Aeoliella mucimassa: one gene and its partner. The protein of the gene in region 1 interacts with the protein of each later gene in a pairwise test. Links are inferred from orthologs where the notes say so. Each region holds a gene or a part of one and is shown in the gene's direction. Other genes may lie near its edges.

What was found.
Region 2: the proteins of rlmKL (region 1) and typA interact in binary tests that used the Escherichia coli proteins (3 or more experiments, as listed by UniProt). The link is inferred for Aeoliella mucimassa from one-to-one orthologs.

Annotation. Positions count from the first base shown.
Region 1 is NZ_CP036278.1:4,151,196-4,160,220, forward strand. The notes cover bases 2,559-5,640. They hold rlmKL (bifunctional 23S rRNA (guanine(2069)-N(7))-methyltransferase RlmK/23S rRNA (guanine(2445)-N(2))-methyltransferase RlmL), read left to right. Parts: upstream 2,559-2,936; coding sequence 2,937-5,345; downstream 5,346-5,640. Other genes in these bases: Pan181_RS16245 (alpha/beta hydrolase family esterase), read right to left, coding at 2,559-2,889; Pan181_RS16255 (DUF6624 domain-containing protein), read left to right, coding at 5,440-5,640. Also shown: cls (cardiolipin synthase), read left to right, coding at 1-215; Pan181_RS16235 (endonuclease/exonuclease/phosphatase family protein), read left to right, coding at 227-973; Pan181_RS16240 (peptidylprolyl isomerase), read right to left, coding at 1,017-1,895; more of Pan181_RS16245, read right to left, coding at 2,020-2,558; more of Pan181_RS16255, read left to right, coding at 5,641-6,303; nadE (NAD(+) synthase), read right to left, coding at 6,388-8,412; Pan181_RS16265 (competence/damage-inducible protein A), read right to left, coding at 8,460-9,025. UniProt on the Escherichia coli protein: Specifically methylates the guanine in position 2445 (m2G2445) and the guanine in position 2069 (m7G2069) of 23S rRNA. Methylation occurs before assembly of 23S rRNA into 50S subunits.
Region 2 is NZ_CP036278.1:4,916,463-4,925,373, forward strand. The notes cover bases 1,829-4,796. They hold typA (translational GTPase TypA), read left to right. Parts: upstream 1,829-2,377; coding sequence 2,378-4,216; downstream 4,217-4,796. Other genes in these bases: Pan181_RS19265 (hybrid sensor histidine kinase/response regulator), read right to left, coding at 1,829-1,936; Pan181_RS19275 (DUF2092 domain-containing protein), read right to left, coding at 4,261-4,796. Also shown: Pan181_RS19260 (metallophosphoesterase), read right to left, coding at 1-132; more of Pan181_RS19265, read right to left, coding at 182-1,828; more of Pan181_RS19275, read right to left, coding at 4,797-5,664; Pan181_RS19280 (CehA/McbA family metallohydrolase domain-containing protein), read right to left, coding at 5,761-7,299; Pan181_RS19285 (DnaJ C-terminal domain-containing protein), read left to right, coding at 7,435-8,388; Pan181_RS19290 (hypothetical protein), read left to right, coding at 8,382-8,708; Pan181_RS19295 (FKBP-type peptidyl-prolyl cis-trans isomerase), read right to left, coding at 8,786-8,911. UniProt on the Escherichia coli protein: A 50S ribosomal subunit assembly protein with GTPase and nucleotide-independent chaperone activity, required for 50S subunit assembly at low temperatures, may also play a role in translation.

The DNA of each region.
Region 1 (9,025 bases):
TGTTCGGCACCGTGAATCTCGACATGCGGAGCATCTGGCTCAACTACGAAGTGTCGCTGTTCGTCTATGGCGCGACTTACGCAGTACACCTGCGCGAATTGCAGCAAAGCTACATCGAAGACAGCAAGCTGCTCAATCCGGTAAGATGGCGGGAGCGTCCCCTTCGCGAGAAGCTACTGGAGAACATATTGCGTCTCCTAAGCCCGGTGCTCTAACGCAGCCTGCCATGCAAGTTCGGATCCTCACTTATAACATTCACAAAGGCATCGGCGGCGTCGACCGGCGATATCGCTTGCCGCGCATCGTGGAAGTGATTGCCCACTACGAGCCCGACATTGTGTTGCTGCAGGAAGTCGACGACGGGGTGCCCCGCTCGCGGGGTGAGTGTCAGGTAGAAGTGCTGGCCGAGCAGCTTGGCTTCGCGCACTCGATCTATCAGCGGAACGTCACACTCAAAAAAGGGGCTTATGGCAACGCGATGCTGACTCGGTTCGCGATTCACGAATCGGAGGACTTCGAACTGACCGTCTGGCCCAAGAAACGTCGCCGCGCGCAGATCGCCAAGCTCACCCTCCACCATGAGGGACACCAGCGCACGTTGGTGGTCACCAACTTGCACCTGGGCCTGGCGGGCTACGAGCGGCGCATCCAATTACGGCGGTTGCTCGACGATTCGGCCCTGGCGCGGGTGCATCATCACACCCCCAGTTTGATCGGGGGCGACTTCAACGACGTATGGGGAGCGATTGGCAAGCGGCTGATGGTACCGGCCGGATACGCTTCGGCTACCGGGCTGCAGCGCACGTTCCCCGCCAGGGCACCGCTCCGCCCGCTCGATAACATCTACTTCCGCGGCGATTGCCAGGCCGTGAATGGCTACGCGGGGCGACTCGCGGTGGCGCGAGCCGCCTCGGATCATTTGCCGCTATTGGCCGAGTTTGAAGTGCCGGTGCCAGGACCAACGACATCGTAACGGTCCAGCGAGCACGTTACCGGCACACGGCAATGCTGGCTATCTACGAGCGGCGGCGGATACCGTACCAGCCCAACAGGGCGAGTGGTCCAGCCAGCAAAGCCAGCGATGCAGGTTCCGGCACGTTGGTCGTCGACGTATTAGAAGCCGATCCCCCGCCCGAGGTGCTACCAAAGGCGAGTGCGGCGAGTTCTTGTTCCATTTCGCGCTGGGCGAGCAATGCTTCAGCGATGGGTCCGACGAACGAGAAGTCGTCGCCGGGATCGACCACGTAGGCCCGCTTCACAACCACCAAACGCTCTTCCTCGGTGATCGGCACGTCGGTGAAAGCCAAGTTGCCGGAACTGCCTAGTTGCTCGCTCAAATCAAGCTGTTCGAGCCGCATGATCTGATCGATGGTTTGCATGTTCTGAATCTCGGCGAAGGGGACGAAGCCTTGCGAGTCGAGAAACGAGTTGTCGCCGAGATTGATGAAGAAGCTGCTGGTACCGCTGTTCACGTTGCCAGAAGCCAAGGCCAGCGACACGGTGCCGCGGGAGTTGGTGATCGAATCGAAGTCGACTTCGCCATCGCCATCGGCATCGGTGACAACCTCATTCAGCTTCTCGACCGATTGCACCATGCGGGTCCATTGATCGGGATCGGGAGCAAATCCCATGAAGCCCCCCATTTGCAGGACAAAGTCGTCGCTGGCGTCGTCGTTGTCCTGATCGACCGCCCGGTTAATCGCACTGAAGTGGTACCGTCCCAGCCCGACGTAGGCCAACATGTTGTTGACCAGCGGATCGAGATTGGGATCGTCGTTGGGGTTGAGCACCATGTCGAAACTGCCTACCGACGTTTCGAATCGCACGGTTTGTGCGAGCAGCGTCGAGCTGCATAAGCAAAACAACACTAGAGCGGTAGTGCAGAGGCGAATCATGGAGACTGTTCCTGGTACAAAGGTGGGACGCTAGATAAGCGGGTGGGCGGCCAGCGCAACGGGGTGTTGGGCACCGCGGCCGCCGAGGGAGCAATGGATGCAAAGGTTCCGGTGAAACTTCATTTTACTTAGAGCTACGAGCTGTGCAAAAAAACTGCTCAAAAAACCGCCATATCACCTCGCCAGCGGGCAGCCCTAGGAGCGTTGGCCCCAGAAAACACCACAGCGGAGCCGAGCCCGGCCAGGTGTGTCCCCCGCCAGAAACGCGAATTTCGACCACTTGGTCGACTCCGTCGACTGTCGCGTAGACCGCCCGATGGGCTGCCAAAGGCTCGTCGTTGGCCAAAGTGCGATCGTAGGGGTACTCGCGGTACTCCGGCTCGGCGGCTTCAAGGCCGCAGGCAGCCGACCAGCGCGTGAGCGACTCGGCGACCGACGGAAACTGAATCTGCCGTAAGCTGCGCTTCCCCCCGCCCCCCTGGTACGGCACAAAATGGTCGGCGGTACCGTGAATATGCAGGGCGGGCACCGCCCTCGGCAACCGCGGCGGGTCGATGCTCAAACAGCCTGCGACGGGAGCGATGGCCGCAAAACGATGCGGCATTTCGGCCGCCAGGCGGTACGAGAACATGCCGCCGTTCGACATGCCGGTAGCGTACACCCGGCTCGGGTCGATAGGAAATTGGTCGAGCAAACGATCGAGCAAACGCCCGACGAAGCCAACGTCGTCGATGTTGCGCCGCGAAGCGTGCCCGCAACAGATGCCCGCGTTCCACGTGAGATACTCCGGCCAAGGGCCGCTGCCGGAGGGGAACACCACGGCAAACCGCTGCTGCTCGGCGACCTGCGTCAGCTGGCTGAAGCGGGCCATATCGAGCGGGGTGCTGCCGCCGCCGTGAAAGGCCAGAACCAGCGGCAGCCGCTCGCCGGGGGGTACGTACGCGTAGTAGTACCGCGAAAGGGGTTCGTCCTGGAGTTTGTAACGCTGCAGCATGGCGAGTGGGGACCGGTCCGTAACATTCGTGAGCCTTACAGAGTATTATGGCGTGTACCTTCGGCCACGACGAGGCTCAACCTTCCCCCCTGCCCTCCATCCCCCAACTACCTGCGAGCGCTACGATTTACGAACTGATTGCCACCACCGCTTTTGGCCTGGAGAAACTCGTGGTTCGCGAGCTCGAAAAGTTGGGCTACGCCCCGCGGGTGCTACGGCCGGGGCGCGTGGCGTTTTCCGGCGACGAGTCGGCCATCTGCCGGGCGAATCTGTGGCTGCGGACCGCCGAGCGGGTGGTGATTGCCATCGGCTCGTTCCAGGCCGACGACTTCGGGCTATTGTTCGATGGTACCAACTCGCTCGAGTGGGAACGCTGGATCCCGGCCGACGGGGCGTTTCCCGTGCGAGGTCGCTCGCATAAGTCGCAGCTATCGAGCGTGCCGGCGTGTCAGAAAATCGTGAACAAAGCGGTCGCCGAGCGACTGCTGCAGGCCCATCACGTTGCGGCGCTCCCCGAGACCGGCGCGAGCTACGCAATTGAGGTCGAGCTATTCGAGAACACCGCGACGCTGCTGCTCGATACCTCCGGCTTAGGTCTCCATAAACGCGGCTATCGTACCAGCGTGGCCGAGGGTCAGTTGCGCGAGACATTGGCCGCGGCCATGGTATCGCTGAGCGTCTGGAATCGCGACCGGCCGATGATCGATCCCTTCTGCGGCACTGGCACCATTGCCATCGAGGCCGCCCTGCAGGGTCGCAACTCGGCCCCCGGGATCGATCGTGAGTTCGCCGCCGAGGCTTGGCCGGCCGTCGGGGCCGACCGCTGGCATACTGCTCGCGAGGAGGCCCGCGACCTGTGGGGGCCGCCGCTCGAGCAGCGGATCGTCGCAACAGACCTCAATCCCAAATCGCTGGAACTGGCTCGCCATCACGCGGAGCGGGCGGGCGTGGTCGGCGACATTCACTTTCAACAGCGCGATTTTTACGAACTCACCAGCAGCCGCCAGTACGGGTGTTTGATCTGCAATCCCCCGTACGGCATCCGCATCGGCGACGAGCGTGAATCGATCGAGCTGCACAAGAAAATTCCGATCGTGCTTCGCCGGTTGCCGACTTGGTCGCACTACTTGCTGACCGCCCGACAAGACTTCGAACGCCTGATTGGCCAGACCGCCACTCGGCGTCGCAAGCTCTACAACGGTCGCATCGAGTGCACGTTCTACCAGTTCCTCGGCCCACGACCTCCGCGCCGCGACGCCGAGGGTAAAGTGATCAAGACACCGAGCGTTGCGCCAACCGATGAGCACTCGCCCGAACAGCAAGCTCCCGCTGAGCAAACGCCCGACGAACAACGAGGCGACCAATCGAGTCACAAGCAAACAGCCGCGCAGCAACCACCCCAGAAGCAGTTAAGCGACACGCCCAAGCCCGCGCGCACCAAACGCGAACAACCGGCCCCTGTATTTGGTGGACTTAAAGAGGAAGCACAGCGGCAAGCGATCGAGTTTGCGAATCGGTTATCGAAACGCGCGCGGCATCTTCGCCGCTGGCCGACTCGGCGGGGCATCACTTGCTTTCGGCTGTACGAACGCGACGTGCCCGACGTGCCGCTGATCGTCGATCGTTACGAAGACGCGTTGGTGATCGCCGAGTACGTCCGCCCCCACGAACGCACCGCCGCCGAACACGCCGACTGGCTCGATCTGATGGTCACCACCGCGGCGAAGACTTTAGAGGTCGACCCCAAGCGGGTGTTTACCAAGTTCCGTCAGACGCAAAGCGGCGCGTCGCAGTACGATAAGTTTGGCAGCGACCATCAAATAATGATCGCTCACGAAGGAGGGCTGGAGTTCGAGCTAAACCTCTCCGACTACCTCGATACCGGGCTGTTCCTCGACCACCGCCAGACCCGCAGCATGGTCCGCGACGAAGCGGCCGGCAAGCGGTTCCTGAATCTGTTTGCCTACACCGGGTCGTTCACCGTGTACGCGGCGGCCGGCGGGGCGGTGAGCACCACCACGGTCGACCTGTCGCCGAGTTACATCGAATGGGCGGAGCGAAATCTCAAGCGTAACGGATTCGGTGGTCCTCAGCATCAGTTCCTGGTAGCCGACTCGCGAGAGTGGGTGCACGCGTTGCCGAGCGAGCCGATGTTCGACCTAGCCGTGGTCGATCCACCGACCTTCAGCAATACCAAGCGGACCGGTGCCGACCGGCAGGAAATCGACGACTGGGACGTGCAGCATCACTACGCGGAACTGCTCGAAGCACTGGCCGAGCGGATGTCGCCCGAGGGAGTGGTCTATTTCAGCAACAATTTCCGCCGGTTCAAGTTCGACGAAAATGAACTGCCCAGCTACCAGACGCGGGAAATCTCGAAACAAACCGTGCCGGAAGACTTCCGCAACCAGCGAATTCACCGCTGCTGGCGGCTAGTTCGCAAGGCAGGTGGCTAACACCCGCGAGGCAAAAAGGGATACAATAATCAGTGCGAACAGTTAAGTAGAGGTCCTCTCCCACCAGGCGTCTATTACGCATCAGACGATTGACATGAAGTCTCTCACCGCCCTGCTGGCCATGGCGCTGAACTTTGCCACGGCTATCCTTGCCGACGAGCCCACTGCCACGGAGCAGAACACGCGTTCTGCGCTCACACGCGAATTACAACGTCGCTGGGATGTCGATCAGCAGGCTCGCAAGGCACTGCTCGATTGGGAGCAAACCAACGGGCGCCCCTACGACGACAAGCCAGCCGAAGGGGACTCGTCGAAGAACCGGTTGCAGGAGTGGCTGAAGACCACCCCGCTGGAATATCAGCGACTTGCCGAGCGACTCAAGCAGGTCGACGCCGACAACACCGCCTGGCTGCGGAAACTGGTTGATACCCAAGGCTGGCCAACGATAAGCCAAGTGGGCCAGCAAGGCTCCGAGGCGGCCTGGCTGCTGGTGCAGCATGCGGATCGGTCGCCGGAGTTTCAGCTCAAGTGCCTGACGCTCATGAACGAGCTACCTCAACACGAAGTCTCGCAGCAGAACGTCGCCTACCTGACCGATCGCGTGCTCGTGGCTCAAGGCAAACCACAGAAGTTTGGTACGCAGCTCCATGTCGAAGCGGGAGAGTTAGTGCTTCGCCCTACGCAGGACGAGGCGACGCTCGACGAGCGCCGCGCTGCGATTGGTTTGCAACCGGTGGCCGATTACTTGCAGATGGCCCGTCAGATGTATGGCTACTCGGCAGACGAAGTCGCTGAGAGCAACACCGCACCACCCACAGAGTCGAGCAAGACCGCTGGAGGTATTACGACTTGCAGCAGGTACGCGGTTCGACGCAAATGCCGAACGCGATGGAAACAGTGCCTTGGACTCCGCACGCATTGTCGCCGCAGCTCTCAACAAAACTGCAAGCTGTATTAACGTCGCGTACACGTCCTGGTAGGAGTAGCGTCCGCTAAAAGCGCAATGTGGCAACCACTCGCCGGGACGACTCTTACGAGTGCTTTAGATACCTAGCTGCTCTTTCAACTCGGCTAGCTCTTCGGCAAAGCCGCTGTTGAGAATTGGGAACCGGCACCAGCTCTTCGGGTCGAGCGACTCGTCGTCGACGTGGAAGCTAGGAGCGTATCGCTCGCGTTTCCATTGATTGCGACACCACAGCTCGAAGAACCGAACCACCCATCGCCCCACCTGCGTGGCCTCGACCTCGGGGTACTGGGCTTGGATCACCGCGTACACGTCGGCCGGAAGTTGCTTGTCGCGAATCGCCGCCCGCTCGATTGCATCGAGCACCGGGTAAGGCATCAGGTCGGCTTCGTCGGTCTGGTGCTCTTCGTTCGGGCGGAGTTCGGCGGTTGGTTCCTGGGCGGTGATCACGGCCAACTCGGGCACCGGCTGTAAGTCTTCCGAACCAACGGTCTCGAGCCATCGCAACCACTTGCGAATAAACTGCTTATCGATGCCTGCGATCGGCGAAAGCCCACCGCAGGTGTCGCCGTCCATGGTCGCGTAGCCGGCGGCTGCTTCGCTGCGATTACTGGTCGCCAGCAAAATGGCTCCCCGCAGGTTCGCCAACAACCAGACGCCCGGCCCCCGCGTGCGGGCCTGGATGTTCTGCAGTGCGATGTCGTCGGTTTCCCACTCCAGCTCGCGATTCACGGCCTTCGACACCAGATCGATGTACCCCTGATTCTGAGCGTCGACGTCCCACTCGAAGTAATCGGCCCCCACGGCGTTGGCCACCGTCTTCGCAGCATTACGCGTGGTATCCGACGAGTTCCGCGTGGGTTGATACACGCAGGCCAGCAGTGCACCGGTAAACGTTTTGGCCACCTCGATGGGATCTTCGGTGTCGAGCGACTCGAGTGCTGCCTTGAGTCGCGGGAAGCTCCCCAAGCGATCGACAAACTCGGCGGGTGACATCTCCTTGAGCGCCCGCTGAATCATCAGGTTCACGAGAACCGCGACCGCACTCGAATCGGCACCACCGCTGAGCGAAACCACGAAGCCCTGGGCCCGACTCTTCCGCAGGTAGTCGAACAGCGCGAGTGGCACCGCCCGGCTGAACTCTTCGAACTTGGAATGCTGGCCGATTTCCCACGGTTCGGGATCCGACACGTTGTCGACCAGGCTCGGTCCGGCGTCTTGCCAGTCCATCGGCAGGAACTGCAGCGACTCGCCGGCTCGTTCGACGCGAGTGCGAGCGTCGAACGCCTGCCCACGGGCCAGTCGATTGCGATGAATATCGAAGTCGGCGACGGTCAGCTCGATGTCGGAGTAGCTGAACAACCGGCCGCGGGCGACCATTTTGCCACCGCTGGCCATGAGCACGCCGCCGTCGTAGATGCTGCGTCCCGACTCGTTGCCAAGCAGGTTGCAATACACAAACGTGACGCCGAACGCCCGCGAGCCTTCGAGCACCAGTCGCTCGCGAGTCGCTTGTTTGCCAAAGGCAAAGTGGCTACCGCTGGGGTTTAGAATGATATCGGCTCCGCGTCGCGCCAGGCGTCCGCCTGGTCGTTCGGAGATCCAGGCGTCGCGGCAGATCTCGAAACCGATGCGGACTCCGCCGATGTCGAACAACAGGTCACCGACGGGCACCAACCGGCCGTCGAGTTCCATCTGACCGACGACTCCGGCTGGCCATTGGCGGAACCACCGCGGCTCGTAATGAATGCCGTCGCTGGCCATGAACTGCTTGCAGACGATGCCGGCCAGTTCGCCGTCGACCATCAACGCTTCGGCGTTGTACAGGCTCGACTCGTAAAACAACGGCAACCCTACTGCGACTGCCATGCCGCGGGTGTGCGGCAGCAAGCTGCTGAGCCCTTCGAGGGCCGCCTGCTGCACGCCGACCGAGAAGAACATGTCCTCACAGCCATATCCCGTGACGGCCAACTCGGGCAGACAGAGGATGCGTGCCCCTGCCACGCGGGCTTCTTCGATGGCCGAGATCAACCGGCGGCGATTGCCGCTCCAGTCCATCGGAGTTTGATTCACACTGGCAGCGGCGATGCGTAGATTGAACACGGTGGGTAGACCGATCGGTGGATGGGGGAAAACACGGACGACACGATCTACGCGTCGCCGATAATCGCTCTTCGTAACAGATTGAGGGCACACTTGGCAATGCGTGGGCCGACCACGGCCGGGTGCCCGCCTAGTTTAAAATCCTCAGTCACCACGCGTCGCTCGTCGGCCACCGCGACGGTCACCTGTTCGGTTGCCATCGGCGGGCCAATGGCCAACCCGTAGGTGCTGCCGAGTCGCTCGCGGACGTCGCTGGCAGCCTGAGCTACGTCGCTCATTGTCCAGGACAGCTGCCCGCCAGTAAACGTTCGCTCGGCCAACTCGTCCTCAGCCATCCACGAGGCCACCAGGCCCCGTGTAAAGCACTCATCAGTCGCTAGAGTCGCGTTGTTTTCGGCCAATAACTGCTGCGTCGCGTGGTGAAGATCGATTTCGCCTTCGCCGAACACGTACTTGCCTACTGCGTCGTAAATTTGCTGGGCGGTCGGCTCCATGGCCGCCAGGCACGAGGCCTCGTCGGGCCCGCTGGCGGTGATTCGCAGCGTGAGCGTCGCTCCGCTGGCGGTGATGCCGACTCGCGGCTCGCGGCCCCGAGCAATCAGATCGGGCAGCA
Region 2 (8,911 bases), 760 kb from region 1 along the record:
GATCAGCATCAGCACATCGACGAACTTGCGATTCCAGCCATACGCGTGGGTGCGATTGATCACGGCCACCCAGAAGGTGAAATTGCCACCCATGGCCACTAAAAAAAGAAGCAAACGGACAAACATCGACATGATGACGATCGAGCGAGGGCAAGTGATGCGGAAAGGTTCGCGGCGAGGATCAGGCTTCGGGGGTCACCGTTTGTTCTACGGCTTCCAGTAGTTGATCCAGGCGGAACGGTTTGTACAACACGTGCTTCAGGCCTGCTTGCCGAGCTTTGACGATGGAGTGCCCAGGGTCGTAGCCGAATCCGGTCATCAGAATCAGCGGAACATGCTCGCTCATTTCGGCCAGCTTCAACATGAGTTGGTGGCCCGACATATCGGGCAAGCGAATGTCGGAAATGATGGCATCGTACCGTTGCCCCTGGCCGAGGTTGCGGACCATGAGCACTGCTTCGTTGCCGTCGTGGGCGGTTTCCACCACGCAGCTGTAGCGATCGAGTAGCGCGTGCGCGGCACTGCGAACACTCTCGTCTTCGTCGACCACCAGCACTCGCTTGCCCACCAGGGCGGGACGCTGCTCGGGTCGCGAAGATGCGGGGCGCGCTTCTAATGGAGCCATCGACTGTCCCACCTTCTGAATCACCTGCTTGATGTCGCGGGCGTTCATCAAAATACGTTGCAAGCGTTCCACCACGGCGGGATCGTGGCCGATGTAACGCTCCATCACGTTCACCGCGTCGTTCAGGATGTCGTCTACCGGGCGGGCCACCGCGCGATGAATGGCTTCGACACTGGCAGCGGCCGTGTTTGCCTGCTCAGCGGCCAGCAACTCCAGCGTATTGAGGGCAACTGCCAGGTCGCGGCAGAAGATCTCGACGAACTGCAAGTCGCTGTTGGTAAAGGCTTTGACCTCGGGACTCTCGACGTTGAAAGTACCAATCACGTCGTCGTGCAGCATCAGCGGCACGGTCATCGAGCTTTTGGCTCCCTGGCTTCCTTCGAGGTACAGGCCGTCTTTGCTGGTATCTTCGCACAGATAGCTTTGACCAGTGGCTGCCACCCAACCGGTGACTCCATTGCCTTCGGTGCTGGCAATCAACTCGCGGGCTTCAGCTTCCGGTTTCATGCCGACCGCCAGCAGCGGCTTGAGCGAGCCGGTCGATTGTTCGAGCATGCGAATCTCGACCACGTCGAACTTGAGGACGTCCTGTGTGCAATGCAGGATGTTGTCCTTCAAAAGTTCGATCCGCCCGTTGAAGTCCATGTCGGCGACTTCGTCGGGGGTCAGGTCGGCTAGTTCGACACCGGCTTGATGGATGTTGGCCAGCTTCTGGCGCTCGTGGTACTCGTCGGTCACATCGCGAATGGTGACCACCAGGTGCCGGCTTTGCTCGCTACCCTCAAACAGCGGGGCGGCATGCACTCGGTAACAGCGGTTGTCTTCGCAGCGGAGCGTGCTCGCACTGGGGTGCTGGGTGCTCAACGCCCGACCGAAGGGGCAGAACTCGGAACCGAGGATCTCGGGATCGGAGAGTACACTGTAAAGATTTTGACCGACAACGTCCTGCACACCGACCCATTCGCCGAGTCGGCCATTGCTCCAAATGATTACGTTGTCGCTGCCTAGAAGCAGTACCCCGTCGGACATACTCTGCAGAATCTGCTGATTCTGCATGACCTGCCCCGCGTCGAAGGCGGCGGAGAAGTGTTCCGCGTCGGCATACACGCCTACGAAATCTCCGCGGGCAAGTTCCGCCATGGCTCGCATCGGCGATCCAACACGCACCACGTGCATCTGGTCGCCAAAGCGTTGCTGGATGGCTGCAACTTGATCGTTACTACCGCCCAGGCAAAGCACCTGCGGTTTCTGTCCTGCTACAGCGACTTCGTGGTCGCCAATGTCTCGGCTTTCGTGCGCGTTATCGGGCACAATCGCTCCCCGCTGGGGTGGGATGGTTCGGGGATACGGCGTCCTGCTCGTTGGCCGGCTGGCTGGTGGCCGAAGCAGGGCGTCAATGACGCAAATCTACGTATCATCAAAGTATAGGATGATCTTCCGACGGCAACAAGCTTTGCTATCCGGAAGCTCCTAATTACCGTTATCGGCTTCGGCAGAATAGGAAGTCGCGTCTGGTCGGGCAAATCTTGCCGCCTGAGCTCAAATGGCGAAGGAATATCCCGACCGGCCTATACAACCCGTTCGCGTGGGGAGTACAACAAGCTGTTTCTGGATGCCTTTCTCTGGATACCCGGGAAAGCCCACCCCGGAACCGCGGTTCCGGCCCCCCTGCCCCCTCGACTGCCCCCTCGACTGCCCCCCCGCCTGCGAACAAACCAGCCCATGTACGCCGACACTTCCCTGCTTAGAAACGTGGCAATTATTGCCCATGTCGACCACGGCAAAACCAGTTTGGTCGACAAGCTGATGTACCAGTCGGGGCTGTACCGCTCCGAGGAGCTCGACCGCCGCGCCGGCGGTCAGCACGGCCTGGTGCTCGACACCGGCGACCTCGAACGCGAGCGCGGCATCACCATTCTCAGCAAAAACTGCGCGGTCACCTACGAAGCTGCCGATGGGGACACTTACCGCATCAACCTGATCGACACCCCGGGCCACGCCGACTTTGGGGGCGAGGTCGAGCGGGTGCTCACCATGGCCGACGGGGCGCTGCTGGTGGTCGACGCCTTTGAGGGGCCGATGCCGCAGACCCGATTCGTGCTGCAAAAAGCCCTGGCCTGCGGACTGCGGCCGCTGGTAGTGATCAACAAGGTCGACCGTCCCGATTCGCGTCCCGACGAAGTGGTGACCGAGGTCTTCGACCTGCTCTCTGACCTCGGTGCCGACGACGAAGCGCTCGACTTCCAGACTGTCTATGCCTCGGCCAAGGAAGGGTGGGCGGCCAATTCGCTGGACGACGAGCGAGTCGATATGCGTCCGCTGTTCGAAGCGATGGTCGAGTGGGTGCCGCCGCCACGTTTTGCCGACCCCACGGCCAATACCCAGCTGCTGGTCACCAGCATCGATTACTCCGATTACGTGGGCCGTATTGCCATTGGCCGCATCTTCGGCGGCAAACTCGAAGCCCGTCAGCGCGTGGCCGTGATCGACCGACAGGGCAACGTTTCGAACCAGCAAATCCTGCAATTGCTGGCGTTCGAGGGGCTCGAACGCAAGGAAGTCAAGAAAGTAGAAGCGGGCGACTTGTGCGCGGTCGTGGGGCTCGACCCCATCAATATCGGCGACACGATCGCCGACGCCGGCAAGCCCGAGGCCCTGCCGACCGTGACGGTCGACGAACCGACGCTGCACATGACGTTCCGTGTGAACGATGGCCCGCTCAGCGGCCGAGACGGAAAGTACCTGACGAGCCGCCAGATCGGCGACCGCCTGGAACGCGAACTTCGCTCGAACGTCGCCCTGCGAGTCGAGCCGGGCGAGACCATGGAGCAATACCGCGTGAGCGGCCGTGGTTTGATGCACTTGGGCATTTTGATCGAAAACATGCGTCGCGAGGGCTTTGAGCTCTGCGTGGGCAAGCCGCACGTGGTGGTTCGCGAAATCGATGGCCAGAAGCAGGAACCGATCGAGCTGCTGGTAGTCGACGTGCCCGACGAGCATCAAAGCTCGGTCATGTCGCTGCTGGGTGATCGCCGGGCGGAACTGCTCAAGATGGGCTACAAGACCGGCAACAGTGGTTTCGTGCACATGGAATTCTCGATCCCCGCCCGGGCGATGATCGGCCTGCGCAGCCGGCTGCTGACCGCCACGCAGGGCAATGCGGTGATTCACCACACGCTGCACGGCTACGAAACGCTACGCGGCGCCGTGCCGCACCGCACGGCTGGCGTGCTGATCGCCAACGAGCCAGGACCGGTCACCGCCTACTCGCTCGACGCGTTGTACGATCGCGGATCGTTCTTCGTAAAACCGGGCGACGAGGTCTACGAAGGCCAGGTGGTCGGCGAAAACTGCAAGAGCGGCGACCTGGTGGTCAACGTAGTTCGCGGTAAGAAACTCACGAACGTTCGCGCCGCTGGCAAGGACGACAACAGCCAGGTGCGGCCAGTCCGCGAAATGTCGCTGGAAGCCTGCCTGGAATACATCGACGACGACGAATTGGTGGAAGTCACTCCCAAGACGATTCGCCTGCGGAAGATCATGCTCAAAGAGTCCGATCGCCGCCGGGCCAGCCGTCAGGCTGGCAGCTAGCCCACAGCATTACCAAGCGCCCGTTTACCTCGGGTTACAACCGATTACTCTCCCGAAGCTGAATCCGCCTGTGCGGGCTCGGCTTCGGGCGTTTTGGCTGGTTCCTCGGCTTCCGGCTCGCTTGGCTCAGCATCGGCTTCAGACTCTGCCGCGGCCTCGGGTTGCTCGGCATTCAGTTGCTTGGTCGCCAGGTCTTCGCGATTCAACAGCGCGTCGATCTGGGCGGTAAGCTCCTCTTTGCTGGCAACCCCGACGTGAACCACCTGCACCCGCCCGTCGAGTCCGATAAGCACTGTGTGGGGAATGCCGGTCACCTGGTAGCTACTGGCCACCTCGCCGCCCACGTCACGCAGCACCTGAAGCTCGAGCTTTGTCTCATCGAGAAACTCGCGAATCGCGTCGGCATCTTCCTGAACATTTACCCCATACACCGCGAGCGGCTTGTCGCTGTACTCCTTGGCCACTTCGGCGATGGTCGGCAGCCCCTTGCGGCAGGGACCACACCAGGTAGCCCAGAAGTCGAGCAGAATGACTTTCTGTCCGATCAGCGGCTTCAGCTCAAAGGCCTTGGTGCCAGAAAGCTCGATCAAAGCAAACTCGGGGGCCAGTTCTCCCAGTAGCGGTGGGTGCGAAGGTCCCGCAGCGATCGGCGGCATGACCGCCGACGGAGCAACAGCCGCAAACTCCTCCTTCAATTCCGCCGAAGCGGGGGGAGTGAAGGCAAACATCTCGTCGTTGAGTTCGGCCGGAAGGTCCCAAGCTCGCAGATCGACCACCACGGTGATCGAGAAGTCGTCGGCTCCTTCCTCGCCAGCAAACTGCTTAGAGAGATCGGGCGAGATTCGGCGAATCGTCGGTGCCGCGCCGGTAGTGACCCAGACATTGAGGTCAGAGCTTTCCTGCTCGAACTTCAGATGGTGGCACTCCAATCCATCGATCTTCTCGACGCCGACCACCTGGCTGGCGGTTGTCCCTCCAGTAAGTCGAGCGACGGGATCGTCGGCTAGCAAAGGAAGAAATAAACCACCCATGCCCCCTTCCAGCAGTGACATCATGCCAAAGTCGCTGCTCAGCATATCGAGCGACGGGGCTGCTTCGCTTTCGATGTACTGCTGCAGTTCCGCGTTGTACATCAACAGTTTCTTGCCATCGTTAGCCACGGTGCCCCCCATCTCACCATCGGTCCGCAGCACCAGCAACTGGTTCGGGCGTTCGGCGGCCACTTTGTAGCGGCCATATTTTTCGTGTTCGAAACCCGGCATCCCTACGACCACGCTTGCCTTGGCGTCGACCGTAAAGGATTTTGCCTGGGTGATGCGCTCGGTGGCGGATCGCAGAATCGCCTCAGCCGTTGAAGGCTCCGTGGCCGGTGGGCTCGGTTCTTCGGCCAATACAGGTAGAGAAACGAAGGCACCGATAACGAGACTCGTCACAAGCCGGCACAGCATGAGGGGGCTCCTGGTGGGATGGCGAAAGGCGGGCGGGGCAACACTGCGTGCCGCCATTCTACGCCAATCGGCCGCTGGAGCGAATGCTGTTTGTGCCTACGGGGCGTTGGCTTCGGAGAGAAGTTGCTGCCAGAATTCGCGTGCTTTGGCGATTTCGGCCTCGCTGGCCGATCGCTCGTCGGCCGGCAATTCGGCCAGTTCGTCGAGCCAGGCCAAGAAAAACTCGACCGATTCGCGGCTCACCCGCGGCCCTTCGGTACTTTCGACGTAGTAAGGAGAGTTCAGGGCGTACTGGTACTTTTGCTCCTCCGTGGTGGCCGCCCGCACAGCGAACCATCCACTGCTGTCAAACGACACCGGCGGCAATTGCCCCTTCTTGGCCACCCAGTCGGAGAGCCGTACCTCGGCGAAGGTCTCGCCATTCTTGATGACCTCCAGGTATTCCACCCGGGCGTCGCGACTCGCCAGATTGAGTCCCACCTGGTAGTCCACTTGCCCACCATTACCGAGAGAGAAAGTCGTGCCAGGGGGCTGACCACCGACCTGCGGGCGGAGCAGTGGGCCATTGGTCACAACGGTCGCTCCCTGCTCAACACCTCGCCACCAGGCTTCGGGCGAGAACGCATTTGCGTGATACACGTAGGTGCGATTCGAACCAAGCGGCATCTCGTTCGCCCCCGAACCGCTGCCAGCGACCGGAGTCACCTGCAACCCGCAGTTCAGCAGATGGAAGTAGACCGCTTGCTCCCATTGTGCCTGTCCTTGCTTGCCAGGGTAAAACGAAGTGTCGCGAGGTCGCGTCCCTTTGTCGCTCCCCTGGCGATAATCGCCATAGTCGTTGCGGGTGAGCAATGCGACGGTGCTCAATTCGTCGGTAGCTATCCAGACTGGCAGTTCCCATTCTACCGGCGAAGCAGCCACCACATGCAAATCGGCTTCGACGGCCGCGAGCAGGATTTTCTCTGTCGACCAGCCTGCTTCGACCTCGAAAGGTTTCTCCACCATTGGTTCATCGGCAAACAGCAGCAGGGTTCCTCCTGGTTGCTCCACACGCGCCGCGTAAGCTCCGAGCTTGCGCCCGGCCGCCTGCGGATCGACCTCGTCGACGGGCAACATGATGTTCCGCGGCGATTCGCTCCACTTCTTGCCATCGTAGGTCCAAGCTACCGAGGGGACAAAGTGCAAGGCTTCGACCTGCGCCATCAACGGCAGGTCCTTAGCGTTCCGCACCGAGTCGAAATCGCCCGCGTACCACCCCTCCTTCTCGAGATCGGTAAACCGATGCATTTCGACCACTTTCGAGTCGTCGGCATGGCGTTCGATCTTGAAATCGCCCCGCTGGGTCTTATATTCAGGCCCCGCATCGAGGGTAAACAGGTAATCGCCCCGTTTCAGCCCCAGCACGCCCTGCCCTGTGAGATAGAAGTGATTTCCGAGTGCTCCCGCGGCCGATTTCCCCAGCCGAACGGTCCTTCCGCGAGTGTTGGTCAGCTCAATCCGGACCGGTAGCGGGGTCTGAGTCGCTGGGTCGATAATATTAATTTGCAGCTGTCCGTCGGGCGTAGCTGCATATCCCAACATCGTGGGAGAGCCAGCGAACAGAATAAACAGGCTAATGCGTAGTATATTTGACATGTAGCAAGCTTAGCATGCTCGAGGGAGCGGCCTATACTGCTACGTCGCTACAAAAAGGCAGCAAAACAGCTAGAATGGTTCGAATCGGCTCAGCCGGCCCCCTGAAACAAGAAGTTACCAGAACCCATGATTGGCATGGCAGCAGACCCCTACCAAACGCTTGGCGTCAACCGCAAGGCCACGCAAGAAGAGATCAACAAGGCCTACCGCGACCTTGCGCGAAAGTACCATCCCGACCTTCACCCCGACGACGAGTCGGCCAAGAAGAAGTTCCAGGATGTACAAGCGGCGTTCGACATACTGAACGACGAGAAGAAGCGGAAAATGTACGACCGCTACGGAGCGGGCTTCGAGCAAATGGGCGCAGGCGGCGCTGGTCCGCAAGGCTGGCCCGGTAGCGCGGCTCGCGGTGGTCAATACGATTTCGACTTCAACGAACTATTCGGCGGCGGCGGTGGTGCCCCCGGCATGGGGGGCGGATTCGCCGACCTGTTCCGCAATTTCTCGCGCGGTGCCCAAGGCACAGCACAACCCGACGTTAAGCGAGGACAGGATCTGGAGTACGATCTTACAATCCCCTTCGCCACGGCCGTGAAGGGTGGCGAAGCCTCCGTGTCGCTTCGTCGGGGAAGCACCGGCAAGAACGAGACCATCTCGGTGAAGATTCCTGCCGGGATTGAAGACGGCAAGAAGATTCGGCTCCGCGGACAAGGCGAGCCTGGCCACATGGGCCTGCCCGGCGACCTGCTGATCAAAGTCCGCGTCGCCCCACACCCTTACTTCAAACGCAGCGGCAAGCGTCTCGATATTCAGCTTCCAGTGAAACTCGCCGAAGCCGTGGAAGGGGCCAAAATCGACGTGCCGACTCCTCACGGGACGGTCACCATTTCGATTCCCCCAGGCACCTCGAGTGGCAAGAAACTTCGCCTCCGCGGGCAAGGGGTGAAACCAGCCAGCGGCGAGCCCGGCGACCTGTACGCCGAAGTGCAAATCATCCTGCCCGATAACATGACCGAGGAGGAACGCACCAAGATCGCGGCCATAGTCCAACGCGATCAACGCAATCCTCGCGCAGACTTACGATGGTAAACCTCTTCATGCTGATGGCCGAGGTCGCCGACCAGGCCAACAAAGCCGATACGGTACTCGAACGACTCGATCCGCCACGGCGAGCCGCGGTCATCCTGGCCTTGGTGGGCTTAGGGTTGCTGGGTGCCTTACTGATCGTCGTCGTGCTGCTCGGAGGCCGCTGGGCGCGGCAAGACCGCTCCCCTCGCCCATCGCGGTTTACCGGCACTTCGGAGGAGTCCTCTACCGCAAATCGCACTCCGCCGAAGCCTCGCAGCAACGAGCTTCGCAGCGGCGAAACGCTGGCCGAGCCCCCTGGCGATGGAGAAACCAAAAGCTGAAGGCGGCAAACAATTGCCGCCTTCAGCGTGATGATTCGATGCTCGATGTGGCTCCAGCGTAGAGCCTCCGGCAAGCTCTAGTGTTGATGCCCGCCAGGGCCGTGAATGTGGCCGTGGGCAATTTCGTCGGCCGTGGCTTCGCGAACTTCGCGTACGGTAATGTCGAAGTTCAGCGTCTGGCCGGCCAGCGGATGGTTCGCATC